Regions from separate parts of the Stutzerimonas sp. LR2 genome, predicted to be linked through region 1. Evidence: predicted binding sites of a transcription regulator. Region 1 holds the regulator's gene; each other region holds the start of a gene.
The links. The regulator FliA, encoded in region 1, starts transcription of late flagellar genes. The targets are predictions, from matches to a motif close to CTAAAGTTTNNNNNNNNNNNGCCGNTAA.
Positions count from the first base shown of each region.

Region 2: ACVRRC_RS06725 (flagellar protein MotY) is a predicted target of FliA. The motif match lies at 5,537-5,564, and genes of this name have one in related genera.
Region 3: motA (flagellar motor stator protein MotA) is a predicted target of FliA. The motif match lies at 1,715-1,742, and genes of this name have one in related genera.

Region 1 is NZ_JBVTRR010000002.1:467,859-474,420, reverse strand. It holds gene ACVRRC_RS08715 (protein-glutamate methylesterase/protein-glutamine glutaminase) at 1-829, opposite strand, end outside; gene ACVRRC_RS08710 (chemotaxis protein CheA) at 880-3,117, opposite strand; gene ACVRRC_RS08705 (protein phosphatase CheZ) at 3,129-3,923, opposite strand; gene ACVRRC_RS08700 (chemotaxis response regulator CheY) at 3,947-4,321, opposite strand; gene fliA (RNA polymerase sigma factor FliA) at 4,396-5,121, opposite strand; gene fleN (flagellar synthesis regulator FleN) at 5,139-5,966, opposite strand; gene flhF (flagellar biosynthesis protein FlhF) at 6,058-6,562, opposite strand, start outside.
Region 2 is NZ_JBVTRR010000002.1:82,753-89,314, forward strand. It holds gene ACVRRC_RS06695 (disulfide isomerase DsbC N-terminal domain-containing protein) at 1-139, shown strand, start outside; gene ACVRRC_RS06700 (GFA family protein) at 244-732, shown strand; gene ACVRRC_RS06705 (homoserine dehydrogenase) at 835-2,139, shown strand; gene thrC (threonine synthase) at 2,210-3,619, shown strand; gene rnt (ribonuclease T) at 3,720-4,394, opposite strand; gene pyrC (dihydroorotase) at 4,391-5,434, opposite strand; gene ACVRRC_RS06725 (flagellar protein MotY) at 5,598-6,491, shown strand.
Region 3 is NZ_JBVTRR010000001.1:1,218,906-1,225,467, reverse strand. It holds gene motB (flagellar motor protein MotB) at 1-745, opposite strand, end outside; gene motA (flagellar motor stator protein MotA) at 755-1,606, opposite strand; gene ACVRRC_RS05595 (HDOD domain-containing protein) at 1,771-3,294, shown strand; gene ACVRRC_RS05590 (rhodanese-like domain-containing protein) at 3,342-4,157, shown strand; gene asd (archaetidylserine decarboxylase) at 4,169-5,062, shown strand; gene ACVRRC_RS05580 (hypothetical protein) at 5,207-6,562, shown strand, end outside.

The sequences.
Region 1 (6,562 bases):
TGCGCACGGCGCCGCGCCCGTCGATCATCATCTGTTTGCCGCCGGGTGCCAGCAATGCGAGCCCTGGGCGCAGCACATCGCCGTCCTCGGCCTCCTTGACGCGAATACGGCAGAGCTTGTCCAGGCGATCGGCGAAGGCCTTGGTGAAAGCCGCCGGCATGTGCTGGATCAGCACGATCGGCGCGGGAAAGTTGGCCGGCAGCTGGGTCAGCACACGCTGCAGCGCCACCGGGCCACCGGTGGAAGTACCGATCGCCACCAGCTTGTAGGCCTTGCGCTTGGGCGCGGGAGAGCGGCTGGCCGCAGGCGCAGGCGTTGCCGCTGCGCTGCCCGCACGAGGCGCAGTCGAAGCGGGCAGCGCCGAAGCCGTGCCACGCGGTGAAGTCGAAGGCGTACCAACGCTTGAAGAGCAGAAGGTGCTGTAGCGGCGGTTACTGCGCGAGACGGTATGCACCTTTTCGCACAGCAGCTGCTTGACCTTGTCCGGGTTGCGCGAGATGTCCTCGAAGTTCTTCGGCAGATAGTCCACCGCGCCGGCATCCAGCGCATCGAGGGTGACCCGCGCGCCTTCGTGCGTCAGCGAGGAAAACATCAGCACCGGCGTGGGACAGCGCTGCATGATCTGCCGGACCGCGGTGATGCCGTCCATCATCGGCATCTCGTAATCCATGGTGATGACGTCCGGCTTCAGCGCCAGCACCTGATCGATCGCCTCGCGCCCGTTGGTGGCGGTGCCGACGACCTGGATATTGGGATCAGAGGAAAGGATTTCCGAGACACGCCGGCGAAAGAAACCGGAATCGTCGACGACCAGGACCTTGACTGCCATACATCACTCCTAGCGACAGCGCCGCACACAGGCGGCGCTGCCTGACCGAATCAAACCCTGCGCGCGTACCGCTTGAGCATGCTGGGCACATCGAGAATCAGAGCGATGCGGCCATCGCCGGTGATGGTCGCGCCGGACATGCCGGGCGTACCCTGCAGCATCTTGCCCAGTGGCTTGATGACCACCTCTTCCTGGCCAACCAGCTGATCGACGACGAAGCCGATGCTCTGGTTGCCGACGCTGAGAATCACCACGTGACCTTCGCGCTGCTCTTCCTGAGCGGCGTCATGGACCAGCCAGCGCTTGAGGTAGAACAACGGCAGCGCCTTGTCGCGCACGATCACCACTTCCTGACCGTCGACGACGTTGGTACGCGACAGGTCCAGGTGGAAGATCTCGTTGACGTTGACCAGCGGGAAGGCGAACGCCTGGTTGCCAAGCATCACCATCAGCGTCGGCATGATTGCCAGGGTCAGCGGCACCTTGATCACCACCTTCGAGCCCTGGCCCTTGGTGGAGAACACGTTGACCGTACCGTTGAGCTGGGAAATCTTGGTCTTGACCACGTCCATGCCGACGCCGCGGCCGGACACGTCGGAAATCTCGGTCTTGGTCGAAAAGCCCGGCGCGAAGATCAGGTTGTAGCACTCCAGATCGCTCAGGCGGTCTGCGGCATCCTTCTCCAGCATGCCCTTTTCCACAGCCTTGGCACGCAGGATGTTGGCATCCATACCCTTGCCGTCATCACTGATGACCAGCAGGATATGGTCGCCTTCCTGCTCGGCGGACAGCACCACTCGACCGGTACGCGGCTTGCCGGCGGCCTCGCGCTCCTCCGGCATCTCGATACCGTGGTCGACGGCGTTGCGCACCAGGTGCACCAGCGGATCGGCCAGGGCCTCGACCAGGTTCTTGTCAAGGTCGGTTTCCTCGCCCACCAGCTCCAGGTTGATCTCTTTCTTCAGGCTGCGCGCCAGATCGCGAACCAGTCGCGGGAAGCGACCGAACACTTTCTTGATCGGCTGCATGCGGGTCTTCATCACCGCGCTCTGCAGGTCGGCGGTGACCACGTCGAGGTTGGAAACGGCCTTGGCCATCGCCTCGTCGCCGCTATTGGAACCCAGGCGCACCAGGCGGTTACGGACCAGCACCAGTTCGCCGACCATGTTCATGATCTCGTCGAGGCGCGCGGTATCCACACGCACGGTCGTCTCGACTTCGGCCGGAGCCTTGTCCGCCGCGGCCGGTGCCGGAGCGGCCGCCTTGCTCGCTGCCGCGGCCGGCTTGGCTGGCGCAGCGGCACGTGCGGGCTCCACCTTGGGTGCCGCCTTTGCCGGGGCTGCCGCAACGGGCTCGGCCGGGGACGCATCGGCGACCGCCGGCTCGAACTTGCCCTTGCCGTGCAGCTGATCGAGCAGCGCTTCGAACTCGTCGTCGGTTATTTCGTCGCTGGACGCCGCGGGCGCACTGTCCTTGGCGGACTCGGCGCCGGCCGCTTCGGCCGCGTCGGCCGACGAGCCGGCGACCGAGCCGACTGGCTCGAACTTGCCCTTGCCGTGCAGCTGGTCGAGAAGTGCTTCGAATTCCTCATCGGTGATTTCATCACCGGTCTTTGCAGCGGCTGCATCTGGCGCAACAGGTACCGCAGGCGCTGCGGCGCTAGCCGGTGCCGAGAACTGGCCCTTGCCATGCAACTGATCGAGCAGCGACTCGAATTCGTCGTCGGTGATCTCGTCGGTGACGGGGCCGTGTTCGGCCTCGCTCGCAGCCGTCTCGCTCGCAGCCGGCTGGATGGCGTCGAGCAACTGCTCGAACTCGCTATCGGCGCCAGCGGGCTCGGCCTCAGGCTCGGCGACCACCTGCGGGGCAGCCGGAACGACTGGCGCTGCATCGGCGGAAGCGGGCTCGGCGAGGCGCGCAAGCGCAGCCAGCAGCTCGGGTGAGGCAGGCGTCGGCTCGACGCGTTCGCGGACCTGACTGAACATTTCGTTCACGGCGTCCAGCGCCTGCAGAACGACATCCATCAGTTCGGAATCGACGCGACGCTCACCCTTGCGCAGGATGTCGAAGACGTTTTCGGCGATATGGCAGCACTCCACCAGCTCATGAAGCTGAAGGAAGCCTGCACCGCCCTTGACCGTGTGGAACCCGCGAAAAATCGCATTGAGCAACGCCATGTCATCGGGGCTGCTTTCCAGCTCCACGAGTTGCTCGGACAATAGTTCGAGAATCTCGCCGGCCTCTACCAGGAAGTCCTGGAGGATTTCTTCATCGGCGTCGAAGCTCATATTCACTTCCCCTAAAAGCCCAGGCTTGAAAGCAGATCATCGACATCGTCCTGGCCGGAAACGACGTCTTCACGCATATCGGCATGCATCTGCGGACCTTCACCGTTGGAAGGCATTTTTTCTTGTTTTTTCTTCTCTTGCTCGGCGCGCATGGCATCGCGGTCGTGCTGGATGCCGGCAACGCGGTCCACCTGCCCCGCCATGAGGACGAGATTGAGCAGGTTGCTTTCAAGCTCGGTGATCAGTCGGGTCACCCGCTTGATCACCTGGCCGGTTAGATCCTGGAAGTCCTGGGCCAGCATGATCTCGCTGAGATTCTGCGAAAGCTGGCTGCCATCGTTCATGCTGCGCTGCAGGTACTGGTCGATGCGCTTGACCAGATCGCGGAACTGCTCGGCATTCATGTCACGGCGCATGAAGCGCTGCCAATCGGCCGTCAGGCTCTGGGCCTCGTAGCTGACATAGTTCACCAGCGGGGCCGATTCCTCGACCAGGTCCATGGTGCGATTGGCGGCTTTCTCGGTCATTTCCACCACGTAGGACAGACGGTCGGTGGCATCGGTGATCGGTGACGGGTCGCCGCCCGTGGCGCAGGTGTCCATCTCGAGCTTGACGATGGCGTTGTGCAGCTCGCGCGTGAGCTTGCCCACTTCCTGATAGAGCCCGTTGTTGCGCACCTGATTGAGCTCGTTGAACATCTGCGTCGCTTCATCGAAGCGGCCTTGCTGCAGGCTTTCAATCAGGCGGGGTGCATTGGCCTTCAGAGTCGCTTCGAACTCTGCCAGGCTTTGGTCTGCTTGCGTCATAGTGCCCTCGCGGCGTTACTGCTTCAGCCGTTGACGCGCTCGAAGATCTTCTCGATCTTTTCCTTGAGCACCTGGGCGGTGAAGGGTTTGACCACATAGCCATTGACCCCGGCCTGGGCCGCTTCGATGATCTGATCGCGCTTCGCCTCGGCGGTCACCATCAGTACCGGCAGATGCTTGAGGCGCTCGTCCGCGCGCACTGTGCGCAGCAGATCGATACCGCTCATGCCCGGCATGTTCCAGTCGGTGACCAGGAAATCGAAGCTGCCGCTTTTCAGCATCGGCAGTGCGGTGGTGCCGTCGTCCGCCTCGGCGGTGTTGGTGAACCCCAGATCACGCAAGAGGTTCTTGATGATTCGTCTCATCGTCGAGAAGTCATCGACGATGAGGATTTTCATGTTCTTGTCCAAGTCGACCTCCGTAAGTCCCAAAATGCCTCAGCAAACCGAGCACGTCATACCGCAAACAATTGTCAATTGGCGCGCCATTCGCCGAGGCGTGCACGCAAGCGCGCAGCACACTGGCTATGCAACTGGCTCACACGCGACTCGCTGACTCCCAGCACCTGACCAATTTCCTTCAAGTTCAACTCTTCGTCGTAATACAGCGACAGCACCAGCTTCTCGCGTTCGGGCAGATTACCGATGGCATCGGCCAGCGCCTGCTGGAAACGCTCGTCCTCCAGATCGCGAAACGGTTCCGGATGGGTGCTGCTCGCGTCTTCCTGCAGTTCGCCGTGCTCGCCTTCCTGCAGCAGATCGTCAAAGCTGAAGAGGCGGCTGCCCAGCGTGTCGCCGAGAATGGCGTAATACTCGTCGAGGCTAAGCTTAAGTTCGGCCGCAACCTCGTGATCTTTAGCGTCACGCCCGGTTTTCGCCTCGATGGCGCGGATCGCCTCGCTGACCATGCGCGAGTTGCGGTGCACCGAGCGCGGCGCCCAGTCTCCCTTGCGCACTTCGTCGAGCATGGTGCCGCGGATGCGGATACCGGCGTAGGTTTCGAAACTGGCACCTTTGCCGGCGTCGTATTTCTTCGCTGCTTCCAGCAGTCCGATCATTCCAGCCTGGATCAGATCGTCCACCTGCACACTGGCAGGCAGGCGCGCCAACAGGTGGTAAGCGATTCGCTTGACCAACGGGGCGTACTGATCGATCAGGCGGTACTGCGCATCCTTTGCCTGAGCCTTGCTGTAATACATAGCGGATCCGGCACCTGTCATTCGTGACTTTGAGAAGCGGGACTGATGAGGCGCTCCACGAAGAATTCGAGATGGCCGCGCGGTGTTGCGGGCAACGGCCAGGTATCGATCTTCTGTGCGATGGCCTTGAAGGCCAGCGCGCATTTCGAGCGCGGATAGGCCTCGTAGACCGCACGCTGTTTCTGTACCGCCTTGCGCACGGCCTCGTCGTAAGGCACGGCGCCAACGTACTGCAGCGCCACATCGAGAAACCGTTCGGTAACCTTAGTCAGTTTGGCGAACAGGTTGCGACCTTCTTGCGGCGCATGGGCCATGTTGGCCAACACGCGGAAGCGGCTGATGCCGTAGTCACGATTGAGCAGCTTGATCAGCGCGTAGGCGTCCGTGATCGATGTCGGCTCGTCGGTGACCACCAGCAGCACCTCCTGCGCGGCGCGCACGAAGCTGACTACCGAGTCGCCGATACCGGCCGCGGTGTCGATGATCAGCACGTCGATCTCGTCGCCCATCTCGCTGAATGCCTGGATCAGCCCTGCGTGCTGCAGGGACGACAGTTGCACCATGCTCTGGGTACCGGACGCTGCCGGCACGATGCGAATGCCACCTGGCCCCTGGATGAGCACGTCACGCAGATCGCACTCGCCGGCAATTACGTCGGCCAGGGTGCGCTTGCTGGTCAGACCCAGCAGCACGTCGACGTTGGCCAAGCCGAGGTCGGCGTCGAGCAGCACCACGCGCCGACCGAGATCGGCCAGGGCCAGCGCCAGATTGACCGACACGTTGGTCTTGCCGACGCCACCCTTGCCGCCGGTCACCGCAATCACCTGTACGGGATGCATACCCATGTTCACACGCCTATATCTTGCTGGGGCCTTTCGGCCGGCGATGCGCACGCAGGGCACGCATCTGATTCATTCTGGTACCGCTGTCGCCACATCATCCAGCCCGCCGTGACGAACCGTTGTACAACCCGGCGAACATATCGGCCATGGTTTCCTCGCTCGGTTCCTCGCCGGATTGCAAACTCACCGCACGGCTCACCAGCTGATGGCTACGCGGCAGATGCAGGTCGTCCGGAATGCGCGGGCCGTCCGCGAGGTAGGCTATCGGCAAGTGCTGGCTGATTGTGAGCCCGAGCACATCACCGAGGCTGCCCGCCTCATCCAACTTGGTCAGAATACAGCCAGCCAGGCCGCAACGACGATAGTTGTGCCATGCCGCCTTGAGCACCTGGCTCTGGCTGGTTGCCGCCAGCACCAGGTAATTCTTCGATTTGACACCCTTGTCCGAAAGCGCCTGCAGCTGCATGCGCAGCGTCGGATCGCTGGCGGGCAGGCCGGCAGTGTCGATCAGGATCACCCGCTTGCGCGCCAGCGAAGCCAGCGACTTGCTCAGGGGCTCGCTCGGATCGAGTTGCAGCACCGGTACGTCAAGGATGCGG
Region 2 (6,562 bases), 390 kb from region 1:
GATCGCCAAGCAATACCAGTTGGGGCAGATGATCGGTGTGCAGGGTACGCCGGCCATCATTCTCGCCAACGGTCAAATGATCCCCGGCTACCAGCCAGCGGCGCAGCTTGCAGAGGTGGCGCTCGCTGCGGCCAAGTAATCGATCCCAGCCCATCGGTCCGGTTGCGCCGGTCTGACGATCGGCAGCGGAACTGAGCAGCTGACCGCGTTCAAACCCTTCGGTACTGAACGAAGGTGGTCGCGATGAAGCTCGAAGGTTCCTGTCACTGTCAGGCTGTGCGGTTCACGCTCGAATCCGCACAGCCCTATCCTTTCATGCGCTGCTATTGCTCGATCTGCCGCAAGACGGCAGGTGGCGGCGGCTTCGCCATCAATCTGGGTGGCGACTATCGCACGCTCCAGATCGATGGGCGTGAACACCTCGGCATCTATCGGGCGAGGCTGACCGATGCGGACGGCGGGACGCGCGTCAGCGAAGGGCGCCGGCATTTCTGCCGCCTTTGTGGTAGCGCACTGTGGTTGTGGGACCCGAGCTGGCCGGACCTGGTGCATCCGTTCGCCTCGGCCATCGACAGCGACTTGCCGGTACCGCCGGAGCATACGCATCTGATGCTCGATTCCAAGGCCGGCTGGGTCGAGCCCCATATACAGGCCGGGGACCGCTGTTTCGCCGAGTACCCGGACGAATCCCTCGCGCAGTGGCATGAGCGGCTGGGGCTTGGACGGCCGTAGCGCTAGCTGTGGCTGATTGACTAAAAGCTGCTCCCTTCGTAATGTGCGACTCTTTTGTCGATCGGCAGGTCCGGTCGTTTCGCTGTGAATGGGGAGTTCAGCTTGAAACCGGTGAAAGTTGGCATCTGTGGGCTGGGAACCGTCGGTGGCGGTACCTTCAATGTGCTCAAACGCAACGCCGAGGAGATTGCCCGCCGTGCCGGGCGTGGAATCGAGGTTGCGCAGATTGCCACTCGTCACCCTAATTCCAAGTGCGACACCGGTTCGACCCCTATCACCGCCGACATCTTCGATATCGTGAACAACCCGGAAATCGACATCGTTGTCGAGCTGATCGGCGGCTACACGGTAGCCAAGCAACTGGTGCTCAAGGCCATCGAGAATGGCAAGCATGTGGTCACTGCGAACAAGGCACTGATCGCTGTGCACGGCAACGAGATCTTCGCCAAGGCGCGCGAAAAGGGCGTCATCGTCGCGTTCGAGGCTTCGGTGGCTGGCGGTATCCCGGTGATCAAGGCGATTCGCGAAGGCCTTGCCGGCAACCGCATCAACTGGCTGGCGGGCATCATCAACGGCACCGGCAATTTCATTCTCACCGAGATGCGAGAGAAGGGCCGCACCTTCGAGGACGTGCTCAAGGAAGCCCAGGAGCTCGGCTATGCCGAGGCCGATCCGACGTTCGACGTGGAAGGCATCGACGCTGCCCACAAACTCACCATCCTGGCATCCATCGCCTTTGGCATTCCGCTGCAGTTCGACAAGGCCTATACCGAGGGCATTGCACGCCTGACCACCGCCGATGTGAACTACGCCGAGGCCCTGGGCTATCGCATCAAGCACCTGGGCGTCGCTCGTCGCACCGAGGCAGGTATCGAGCTGCGCGTGCATCCCACGCTGATTCCGGCCGACCGCCTGATCGCCAATGTCAATGGCGTGATGAACGCCGTGATGGTCAATGGCGATGCCGTCGGCAGTACTCTCTACTATGGCGCCGGAGCCGGTATGGAGCCGACTGCCTCGGCCGTTGTTGCTGACGTCGTCGATGTCACTCGTGCGCTGACCACCGACCCGAACAATCGCGTGCCGCACCTGGCCTTCCAGCCGGACTCGCTGTCCGATCATCCGATCCTGCCGATCACCGCCTGCGAAAGCGCTTATTACCTGCGTATCCAGGCCAAGGATCATCCGGGCGTGCTGGCACAGGTGGCGACCATCCTTTCCGAGCGCGGCATCAATATCGAGTCGATCATGCAGAAGGAAGCCGAGGTCCAGGACGGCCTGGTTCCGGTGATCCTCGTGACCCATCGGGTCGTGGAGCAGCGCATTGACGACGCCATCGCTGCGCTCGAGCGGCTCGATGACGTCGTGGACAAGGTCGTACGCATCCGCGTCGAACAGCTGAATTAACAGGAGCCGAGCGAGCGCCGGGAGGCCCAGTGGCTTCAGGCGTCCAGGCCCAAATCGAAGGTTGAGAAAAATGCGCTACATCAGCACCCGCGGCCAGGCACCGGCCCTGAATTTCGAAGATGTGCTGCTGGCCGGTCTGGCCAGCGACGGCGGCCTCTACGTGCCGGAGAACCTGCCGCGCTTCACCGTAGAGGAAATCGCTTCCTGGGCCGGCCTGCCGTATCACGAACTGGCGTTCCGGGTCATGCGACCATTCGTTGCCGGCAGCATTCCGGATGCCGACTTCAAGAAAATCCTGGAAGAGACCTATGGCGTTTTCGCCCATGGCGCCATTGCCCCGCTGCGCCAGCTGAACGGCAACGAGTGGGTACTCGAGCTGTTCCACGGTCCGACCTTGGCCTTCAAGGATTTCGCCCTGCAGCTGCTCGGCCGTCTGCTCGACTACGTGCTGGCCAAGCGTGGCGAGCGCGTGGTGATCATGGGAGCCACCTCCGGTGACACCGGTTCGGCAGCCATCGAAGGCTGCCGCCGTTGCGAGAACGTCGATATCTTCATCTTGCACCCGCATCAGCGCGTGTCGGAAGTGCAGCGCCGGCAGATGACCACTATCCTCGGCGACAACATCCATAACATCGCCATCGAAGGCAATTTCGATGACTGCCAGGAGATGGTCAAGGCCAGCTTCGCCGACCAGGGGTTCCTCAAGGGCACCCGCCTGGTGGCAGTCAACTCGATCAACTGGGCGCGGATCATGGCCCAGATCGTCTACTACTTCCATGCCGCACTGCAGCTGGGCGGCCCGGCGCGTTCGGTCGCCTTCTCGGTCCCGACCGGCAATTTCGGTGACATCTTCGCCGGCTACCTGGCGCGCAACATGGGGCTGCCGATCAATCAGCTGATCGTTGCCACCAACCGCAACGACATCCTGCACCGTTTCATGTCCGGCAATCACTACGACAAGGACACGCTGCATCCGTCGCTGTCGCCGTCCATGGACATCATGGTGTCCTCCAACTTCGAACGCCTGCTGTTCGACCTGCACGGTCGCAACGGCAAGGCCGTAGCCGATCTGCTGGATGGCTTCCGCGCCAGCGGCAGACTTTCGGTGGAAGAGGATCGCTGGGCCGAAGCGCGTCGACTCTTCGATTCGCTGGCGGTGGACGACGAGCAGACTTGCGCGACCATCGCCCGGGTGTTCAAGGAGACCGGTGAGGTGCTTGATCCGCATACCGCCATCGGCGTGCACGCCGCTCGTGAATGCCGTCGTAGCCTGAGCATCCCGATGGTCACGCTGGGCACCGCGCATCCGGTGAAATTCCCGGATGCGGTGGAGAAGGCCGGTATCGGTCAGGCGCTGGCGCTGCCGGCGCACCTTGCCGACCTGTTCGAGCGCAGCGAGCGGTGCACGGTGTTGCCAAACGAGCTCAAGGCGGTGCAGGCCTTCGTCGGCCAGCACGGCAATCGCGGCAAGCCGCTCTAAGGGACGGTGATGTAAAAAAGGCCAGTCATGTGACTGGCCTTTTTCGTTATGGCGTGGGGCGAGCGACAAACGTCGCCTCGCACATCGGCATCGGGCGGTGCTAGTCGTCGAACTCTTCCCAGCCGCCCATTTCCTTCCAGCGATTGACGATCCCGCAGAACAGCTCGGCGGTCTTCTCGGTGTCGTAGCGGGCCGAATGCGCCTCGCGACCGTCGAAATCGATGCCCGCGGCCTGGCAGGCCTTGGCCAGCACGGTCTGGCCGTAGGCGAGGCCGGCGAGGGTGGCGGTATCGAAGCTGGAGAAGGGGTGGAAGGGGTTGCGCTTGATCTCGCAGCGGGCAATGGCAGCGTTCAGGAAGCCCAGGTCGAAGCTGCTGTTATGCCCGACCAGGATGGCACGCTTGCAGCCGGCGGACTTCACCGCCTTGCGCACGCTGCGGAAGATGTCGGTCAGCGCCTGCTGTTCGGGTACCGCCATGCGCAACGGGTGATCGAGCTTGATGCCGGTGAACTCCAGCGCGGCCGGTTCGATATTGGCGCCGGCGAAGGGCTCGACCCGGTAGAACAGCGTGTCCTGCGGGTAGAGCAGGCCCTGTTCGTCCATACCGATGGTCACTGCGGCGATCTCCAGCAGTGCATCGGTCGCGCAGTTGAATCCACCGCACTCGACATCGATCACCACCGGCAGGAAGCCGCGGAAGCGCCGCGCCATGGGCGAGCGGGGCTTGCCGGGCAGGTGCTCCTCGAGTTCGTCTTCGAAGTGTTCCTCGCTCATGCATTGCTCTCCAGGCGCCAGTGCAGGCGTTCGCCAGCGCGCAACGGGACCACGACCTGTTCGCCGAACGGCAGGCTGGCCGGGACGTCCCACTCCGTGCGCACCAGCGTGATCTCATCCGTATTGCGCGGCAGGCCATAGAAATCAGGACCGAAATGGCTGGCGAAGGGTTCCAGCTTGTCCAGCGCCTGGCGCTGTTCGAAGGCTTCGGCATACAGCTCGATGGCCGCGAAGGCGGTGTAGCAGCCGGCGCAGCCGCAGGCGGCTTCCTTGGCATGCTGCGCATGGGGTGCCGAGTCGGTTCCGAGAAAGAACTTCGGGCTGCCGCTGGTGGCGGCGTCCAGCAGGGCTTCCTGGTGCAGGTTGCGCTTGAGCACCGGCAGACAGAACAGGTGCGGGCGGATTCCGCCCACCAGCATGTGGTTGCGGTTGTAGAGCAGATGGTGCGCGGTGATGGTGGCGCCGACGTTGGCTCCGGCCGCCTGCACGAACTGCACGGCATCACGCGTGGTGATGTGCTCGAAGACCACCTTCAGGGTCGGGAAGCGAGCGGTGACGCGGCTCAGCTGCTCGTCGATGAAGTACTTCTCGCGATCGAAAATGTCGATCTCGCTGCGGGTGACTTCGCCGTGCACCAGCAGCGGCAGACCGACTTCGGCCATGGTTTCCAGCACGCCGAAGATATTGTCGATGGCGGTGACGCCGGAGGCCGAGTTGGTGGTGGCGCCCGCCGGGTAGAGCTTGGCTGCGTGGACGAAGCCGCTGGCCTTGGCGCGGCGGATGTCGTCCGGAGTTGTACTGTCGGTGAGGTAGAGCACCATCAGCGGTTCGAAGCGACTACCCGCGGGGCGGGCCACGAGAATGCGCTGGCGATAGGCCTCTGCCTCGTCGGCATTGCGCACCGGCGGCACCAGGTTCGGCATGATGATGGCGCGGGCGAACTGGCGAGCCGCATCTGCGACGGTATGGGGCAGGGCGGCTCCGTCGCGCAGGTGGATGTGCCAGTCGTCGGGGCGCAGCAGGGTGAGTCGGTCGGACATGCGGGGCTTTCCAGGCGGGTGAAACGTGCGCGAATGCTACCGGAAAAGCCCGGGCGGGGCACCTTGCCTTCGTCTGCGGCGGTCGACCCTCACCGCCCAACGCTCAAGTTTGCTGACCGGGCACCGATACCTAGATGGAACCAGCATCCTCCCGGAGCCCACCGTGCGCCTGCGCCCCCTCGTACTGTTGTGCCTGCTCGCTTCACCGGCCAACGCCCTGACATTCCAGACTCGGCTGGAGCGGGTGCAGTGGCAGGTGGAGGGCGATCAGTTCGAGTGTCGGCTGATCCAGCCCATCGCCGGTTTTGGCAGCGGCCAGTTCGTGCGTCGGGCCGGCGAGCAGGCAATTTTCCGCCTGCATTCCCCGGAACGCTGGCTGAGTACCGGTTCGGCGACGCTGCTGGCCGCTGCCGCGCCGTGGCAGCCTTCACGCAGCGATATCAATCTGGGGGTTGTGTCGGTGGGCGGTGGCGATATCCCGTTCAACAGCACCCAGGCGCAGGCCGGACGGCTGCTCAGCGGGTTGCTCGAAGGTCGTAGCCCGGTGGTGCGCCATCGCACGCTGCATGGCGGCGATGCGCTGGAGATCCGCCTGCTGCCGGCGCGTTTCGCCAAGGCCTACGAAGACTACCGCGCCTGCACGGCGAAATTGCTGCCGGTCAACTTCGATCAGCTGCGCCAATCGCAGATCGGCTTCCCCAGCAGCGACGTAGCGCTCGATGCGCTGGGGCGTGCCAAGCTGGACATCATCCTGCAGTACCTGCGTGCCGATCCCAGCGTGAATCGCATCCAGCTCGACGGCCATTCCGACAACAGCGGCAATCGGCTGGTCAATCGTGATCTGTCGAGACGCCGGGCGCTGGCGGTGCAGGAGTACCTGATCGCCAATGGCGTGCCGGAGCAGCAGATCACCGTGCGCTTCCATGGCGAGCGCTATCCGCTAGTGGCCAACAGCAGCGAAGCCAACCGGGCCAAGAACCGGCGAGTCACCCTGCGTCTGGAGCGCGAGGCAGCGGCCGCGGCGAACTCGACCGAAACAGCGGCGCCATCTTCCTGACCGCGCGACCGCCGCGCCCCTGTAAAAGCAGCCCCGCGACCGGTAGAATCGCAGGTTTTCCGTATAACCCG
Region 3 (6,562 bases), on a different contig from region 1:
GCGCAGAGGATGCGTAGCCGACCACCCGCGCGATCTGCTCTTCCGGATAGCCACCGTACACCAGCGTTCGCCGGGCCGCGTTGGCGCGGCTGGCCGACAGCTCCCAGTTGCCGAAGTCACCACGCCCGGAAAACGGCTTGGCGTCGGTGTGCCCGCTGATGCTGATCTTGTTCGGCACCGCGGCGATGGTGTCCACCAGCGCCAGCAGGATGTCCTCGAAGTAAGGCTGTAGCTGGGCGCTGCCGAGGGCGAACATCGGTCGGTTCTCGGCATCCATGATCTGGATGCGCAGGCCGTCCTGGGTGATCTCGAAGAGGATCTGGTCCTTGAACTTCTGCAGCTCGGGGTTCTCGTCGACCTTGTTCTGCAGTTCCTGCAACAGCAACTCCAGCCGCTCGCGCTCGATCTGCTCGGCGAACGTCTCGGCCTGCTGGGCGTCGATCTGCGCCTCGCTCTGCGCCGGCTCCAGCTCGGGATTGAGGGTGCGGTCCGGCGAAGGCGTCGGCGTGCCGCCCAGATCGATGACATGGGGGCTGGCGCTTTCGGTGAACCCGATGGGGTCCTGAAAATAGCCGGAGATGAGTTTCTTCTGTTCCGGCGTGGCCGAACTCATCAGCCACATCACCAGGAAGAACGCCATCATCGCCGTGGCGAAGTCGGCGAAGGCGATCTTCCAGGCGCCACCGTGATGACCGCCAGCGACCTTCTTGACCCGCTTGACGATGATCGGTTGGGTATTGTCCATGGCGAACCTTTAGCTGCCACGCATGGCTTGCTCGAGCTCGGAGAAGCTCGGGCGGTGCGCCGGATAGAGAACCTTGCGGCCGAACTCGACGGCCAGGCTCGGCGGCATGCCGGACGCCGAGGCCACCAGGGTCGCCTTGATGGATTCGTATACGTTCAGCTCCTCCTTGGCATCGTGCTCCAGCGCCGCCGCCAGCGGGCCGAAGAAGCCGTAGGAGGCGAGAATACCGAGGAAGGTACCCACCAGCGCCGACCCCACCTTGTAGCCGATCATCGCGTTGTCCGCCTCAGCGAGGATGGACATGGTGATCACGATACCCAGCACCGCCGCGACGATACCCATCGCCGGCAGACCGTCGGCCACCTTGCTGACCGCGTGGGCCGGATGATCGAGTTCCTCCTTCAGGCTGGTCAGCTCCATGTCGAACAGGCCTTCCAGCTCATGGGGCGCCATGTTGCCGGAAGACATGATGCGCAGGTAGTCGCAGGTGAAGGCGGTCATCCGCTCGTCCTGCAGGAAGCCCGGGTACTTGCTGAACAGCGGGCTCGCGGCCGGGTCCTCGAGGTCAGCCTCGATGGCCATCATGCCTTCACGGCGGCTCTTGTTCAGAATCGCGTAGAGCAGGCTGAGCACTTCCAGGTAATAGGCGTGGGTGAAGCGCGTGCTGAACATCTTCAGCGACTTCTTGAAGACGATCATGGTGGTGCTGCCCGGGTTGGCCTGCAGGAAGCCACCCAGCGCCGCGCCGCCGATGATCATCACCTCGAAGGGATGGATGAGCGCGCCGATCTTGCCGCCGGATAGTACGAACCCGCCCAGCACGCTGGCGAACACGACGATGATGCCGATGATTTTGACCATAGGAGGTACGTCTGGAACCTGATTACGAGCCGTTCGGACTGCGGCAACAACTGCCGCAAAACCCCGCCGTACGGCCTTGCAGAAGGAATGTTGGAAGAATTGTTCTGGTTATCGGAACTTTTGCGCCAGACTAAAGGCCATCCCGATGAAAAGCTAGTTCGGCCATGACCACCACACCCCCGCTGCCCCGTACGCTACCTGCCTGGATCAAGGCACTCGATGACGCTCCCCTGCCCGCCTTCGCCGCCGTTCATGGCAAGGTGCGCCTGGCGCTGCGCGACGCCAGCAAGTCGATGCGGCAGATTGCCGAGCTGATTCAGGACAGCCCGGTGCTGGCGCTGCGCTTCATTCAGGAAGCCAATCGCGGCATCGGCGATGGCCAGCCAGCGGAAAGCCTCGAGGTCGCGCTCAGCCGCATCGGCCTGCAACGCGCCGAGGCGCTGCTGGGTCGCATACCGGCGATGGAGGCCCAGGACATGCCGCGGCCGCTGCGTCAGGTGGTGCTGATCAGCCGGCATGCCAGCCAGCAGGCCAACGGACTGTTCGCCGCCCGCCTCGCACGGCTGTGGCAGGACATCCACTGGGGCAGCCTGCTGTTTCTCGCCCCGGCCTGGGCGCTGGTCGGCGCCTATCCGCATCTGCTGGACGCCTGGGAGCAGCGAGTGCTGGTCAAGGGCGAGCCGGCCAGCCGCGTCGAGCGCGAACTGCTCGGCGTTTCCCTGCTGGAGCTGTGCCTCGCGCTCGCCGAGCACTGGCGCCTGCCGGACTGGATCATTCAGGGCTACCGCCTGCTGGGCGCCGACCGGCGCAGGCTGATCAAGGCGCTGCACATCGCCCACGACAACGAGCACCCGCTGCACCAGCAGCAGATGCTCGACGCCGATCCGGAATTGCGGCGCTGGCTGACGCTGCCGAGCAACACCATCGTACTGGCCAACGGCCTGGCGCTGTCGGCGCACCACAGCTGGAGCGGCATCCACAGCCTGCGCTGGCAACGCCTGGCCGGGCTGTATCTGCAGGTCCCGCTGGGGGAATTGCAGCAGATGGTGCACCAGCAGGCAGTCATCAGCGCCCGCGATTTCGGCGCGACCGATCTCTGGCACCCCGCCCAAGGGTTGCTGTGGCCGAGTGGCAGCCGCTTCCAGGTGTTGCGCGAAGTACCCGCGGCCACATCTGCACCGACGGCCGATCTGACCGAATGGCGCGAACACTGCCGCCGCCTGCTTGCCGAACCCAGCCCGTTCAGCAACGTGCTGCAGCTGACCGCCACCGCCAGCCAGGCCCTGACTAGCGCCGGCATGCAACGCTCGCTGGTATTGCTGGTGGATCGCAAGCAGAACCGCCTCGTCGCCCAGCAATGCGTCGGCCTGCCCGGCGATGCCGCACGGTTGACGCTTGCACCGGAGCAGAGCCAGGTCGTGCGTCGCCTGCTGGAAAAACCGGCCCAGCTGCGTCTGCAGCCGGCCAACATGGCACAGTTTTCCGCTCTGCTGCCCGGCGGCCTCAAGGCACTGTTCGCCGGCGAACACCTGCTACTTCGCTCACTGGGCGTCGACGGTCGGGTATTGATGCTGGTCGTGGCCGATCAGAACGGCGCGCCGCTGTCCGACGCCAGCGTGCAAACATTCGCTAAAACATCACAATGCATCGAGCGCGCTTTGAGTCTGTTCGGCAGGCGCGGGGGCTGAGCTTTTTCGCTAGACTTCGCCCCTTCAACGACTAGTCGAGGCCTGCCGTGTCCGCCTTTTCCAATCTGCCACTGGTGATCGAGCCCGCCGATCTGGCCACCCGCCTCGATGCGCCCGAGCTGATCCTGGTCGATCTGACCAGTGCCGCCCGCTATGCCGAAGGCCACCTGCCGGGCGCCCGCTTCGTCGATCCCAAACAGACCCAACTGGGCCGACCGCCCGCACCAGGCCTGCTGCCCGAACAGGCGCAGCTGGAACGGGTGTTCGGCGCGCTGGGCCATCGCCCCGATGCGGTGTACGTGGTGTACGACGACGAAGGCGGCGGCTGGGCCGGACGCTTCATCTGGTTGCTCGACGTGATCGGCCACCGGCACTACCACTATCTCAACGGCGGGCTGCATGCCTGGCTGGACGAAGCCCGTCCGCTGAGCCGGGAGATACCCGAAGCGGCGACCGGTACACCACACCTGGTCGTGGACGACGCCCCGACCGCCACCCGCCACTACATCGAGAGCCGCCTCGGCGCCAACGACCTGGTGATCTGGGACGCCCGCTCGCCGGCCGAATACCGCGGCGAGAAGCTCTTCGCCGCCCGCGGAGGCCATATCCCCGGGGCGGTCAATTTCGAGTGGACCGCCGCCATGGACCCCGCCCGCGCGTTGCGCATCCGCGAAGACATCGCCGAGCGCCTGCTGGCACTGGGCATCGTTCCGGACAAGGAAATCGTCACCCACTGCCAGACTCACCACCGCTCCGGCTTCACCTACCTGCTGGCCAAGGCGCTGGGCTATCCCCGCGTCAAGGGCTATGCCGGTTCCTGGGCCGAATGGGGCAACCTGCCTGACACCCCGGTGCAGCAATGAAAAGGACACACATGAAAGACCGCCTGTTCGTCATCAGCCAGTATGTGCTGCCGCATCACCTGATTTCCCGCCTGGCCGGCTGCCTGGCCGAATGCCGCCTGCCCTGGGTGAAGAACACGTTCATCAAGTGGTTCGTCCGGCATTTTCAGGTCGACATGCGCGAGGCGCAGATCGAGGAACCGACGGCCTACGAACATTTCAACGCCTTCTTCACCCGCGCCCTGAAGGACGGCGCCCGTCCGCTGGACAGCACGCCCGGCGCGATCCTCAACCCCTGCGACGGCGCCATCAGCCAGCTCGGCAAGATCGAGCAGGGCCGCATCTTCCAGGCCAAGGGCCACAGTTTCAGCGCCATGGAGCTGCTCGGCGGCGATCATGAGCGTGCAGCACCGTTCATGGGCGGCGCCTTCGCCACGGTGTACCTATCGCCCAAGGACTACCACCGCGTGCATATGCCGGTCAGCGGCACGCTGCGGGAGATGGTCTATGTGCCGGGCCGGATCTTCTCGGTCAACACCGTCACGGCGCAGGGCGTGCCGGAGCTGTTCGCGCGCAACGAGCGGGTCGTCTGCCTGTTCGACACCGAGCACGGCCCCATGGCGATGGTTCTGGTGGGCGCGATGATCGTTGCCAGCATCGAGACCGTCTGGGCCGGGCTGGTGACCCCGCCCAAGCGCAGCCTGAAGACCTTCCGCTACGACGAAGCGGCTCGCGCGCCTATCCACCTGGAAAAGGGCGCGGAGATGGGCCGTTTCAAACTGGGCTCCACCGTTATCCTGCTGTTCGGGCCGGACCGCGTGCGCTGGGCCGAACAGCTCGGCCCGCTGAGCCCGGTGTGCATGGGCGAGTCGCTGGGCCAGGCGGCGATCACCGCAGCCGCGAGCGAGGCCATCGAGCTTCAGTAAAAGGCGGGGCGCGACATTTCGGTAGCCCTCGGCTGCCGAATGTCGGGTAATATCATCGAGCCATCATTTAGTCCTGCCCATGCCGGCAGATATTGATAGAGTTCACATTACCCATGCCCTGAGCCGCCGCGGAGTCCGCCCGTTTTGGATAGACAGAGCCATCATCTGCTGTTGCGCGCACCCGCACCGACTCGGCAGACCCTGTCCTTCTGTGACGCCAGCGTTCGCGGTGTGACCGGCTGGCTCGCCGGCCTGCCGAAAGCCAACATCGGCGAGACCGCGCGCCAGCTCTATCAAGCGCTGATCGAGCTCAATCAACTGCGCATCGCCTCCGACACCCGCCTGCAGTTGCTCGAGCTGCTGCGTCCGGATGTCGACTTCGTCTGCAACCAGCTGGAAAAACACTTCGTCAACCAGCCGATTGTGCTCAGCGAGCGCCCGCGCAAGGTCGCCGGGCTGTGCCAGGCGCTGCAGAACCACTTGGCGGTGGGCTACAAGCTGATCGTGATACGTGTGGTCTCGCAACCCGATCGCGAGCGTCACCAGCTGCTGTCCATCGCGCTGCAGCGGGCCATCCACTGCCTTGGCGCACTGCTGATCCGCTCGACCCAGCTTTACGGGCCAGCGGCACCCGGGCTATGGCTGGAGCTGCACCAGCTCTACCAACTGGCAGTGGAACAGGGCACCGAGCGCCTGCTCATCCGCGACCCGCTGGCCCGTCATGCCAAGGGGTTGAGCGCGGAACAAAGCTATCTGGCATCCCTGCTGCTCGGCTGTGCGCGCTGCAATCAGATGCGTCAGCAGAGTATCGTCAAGCTCGCCGCCGCGCTGGAGGCCTGGAGCGGCATGGCGCAGATCCAGGCGGTCGGTGCCGCCGGCAGCCTGTTCCTGTTTTCCCCGCTGGTCGATGGGCCACCGCGCTACCGCTCGCTGTTTCCCGAGCGGGAGCAGCAGAACCTGCTCGGTATCAGCACCCAGCCACTGGTGGAAGTCATCGAGGAGCATCTTCGTCTGGCGCCGGACAATCGCCAGCTGACCCGCCTGCCCGCGGCGGCGGGGCTGGACGATGACCTGCTGCGGCACCTCTGCTCCGCCTGGGGCGCAATTTCCGAACGCACCTTTCAGCGCATCCCTGCCCAAGGCAGCCTGACCCTGTGCATCGGCATGACCGCGCTGCACTATCAACTGGCCGGCCAACGCCCGTTCAACGAAGTCCTGGAGCTGCAAGGCACCTCCAACCGTGCGGTGTTCAAGCTGCATAACGGCGCGGCGGATGTCTGGGCGAATGCCTTCGACGCGCAGAGCAGTACCGTCGAGCTGCTGCCGACCCATGACCATATCGAATTCGTCAGCCCGAACCTGACGCGCACAGCCGCCGCCGTCAAAACCGCCGCGCCCGCCAGCGCTCAACCCAGGCGGCCGAGCGAGACGGAAAACCATCCCCTGTATCAGGTGCAGCTGGTCGACCACAGCCCCGGCGGCTACTGCCTGGCATGGGAA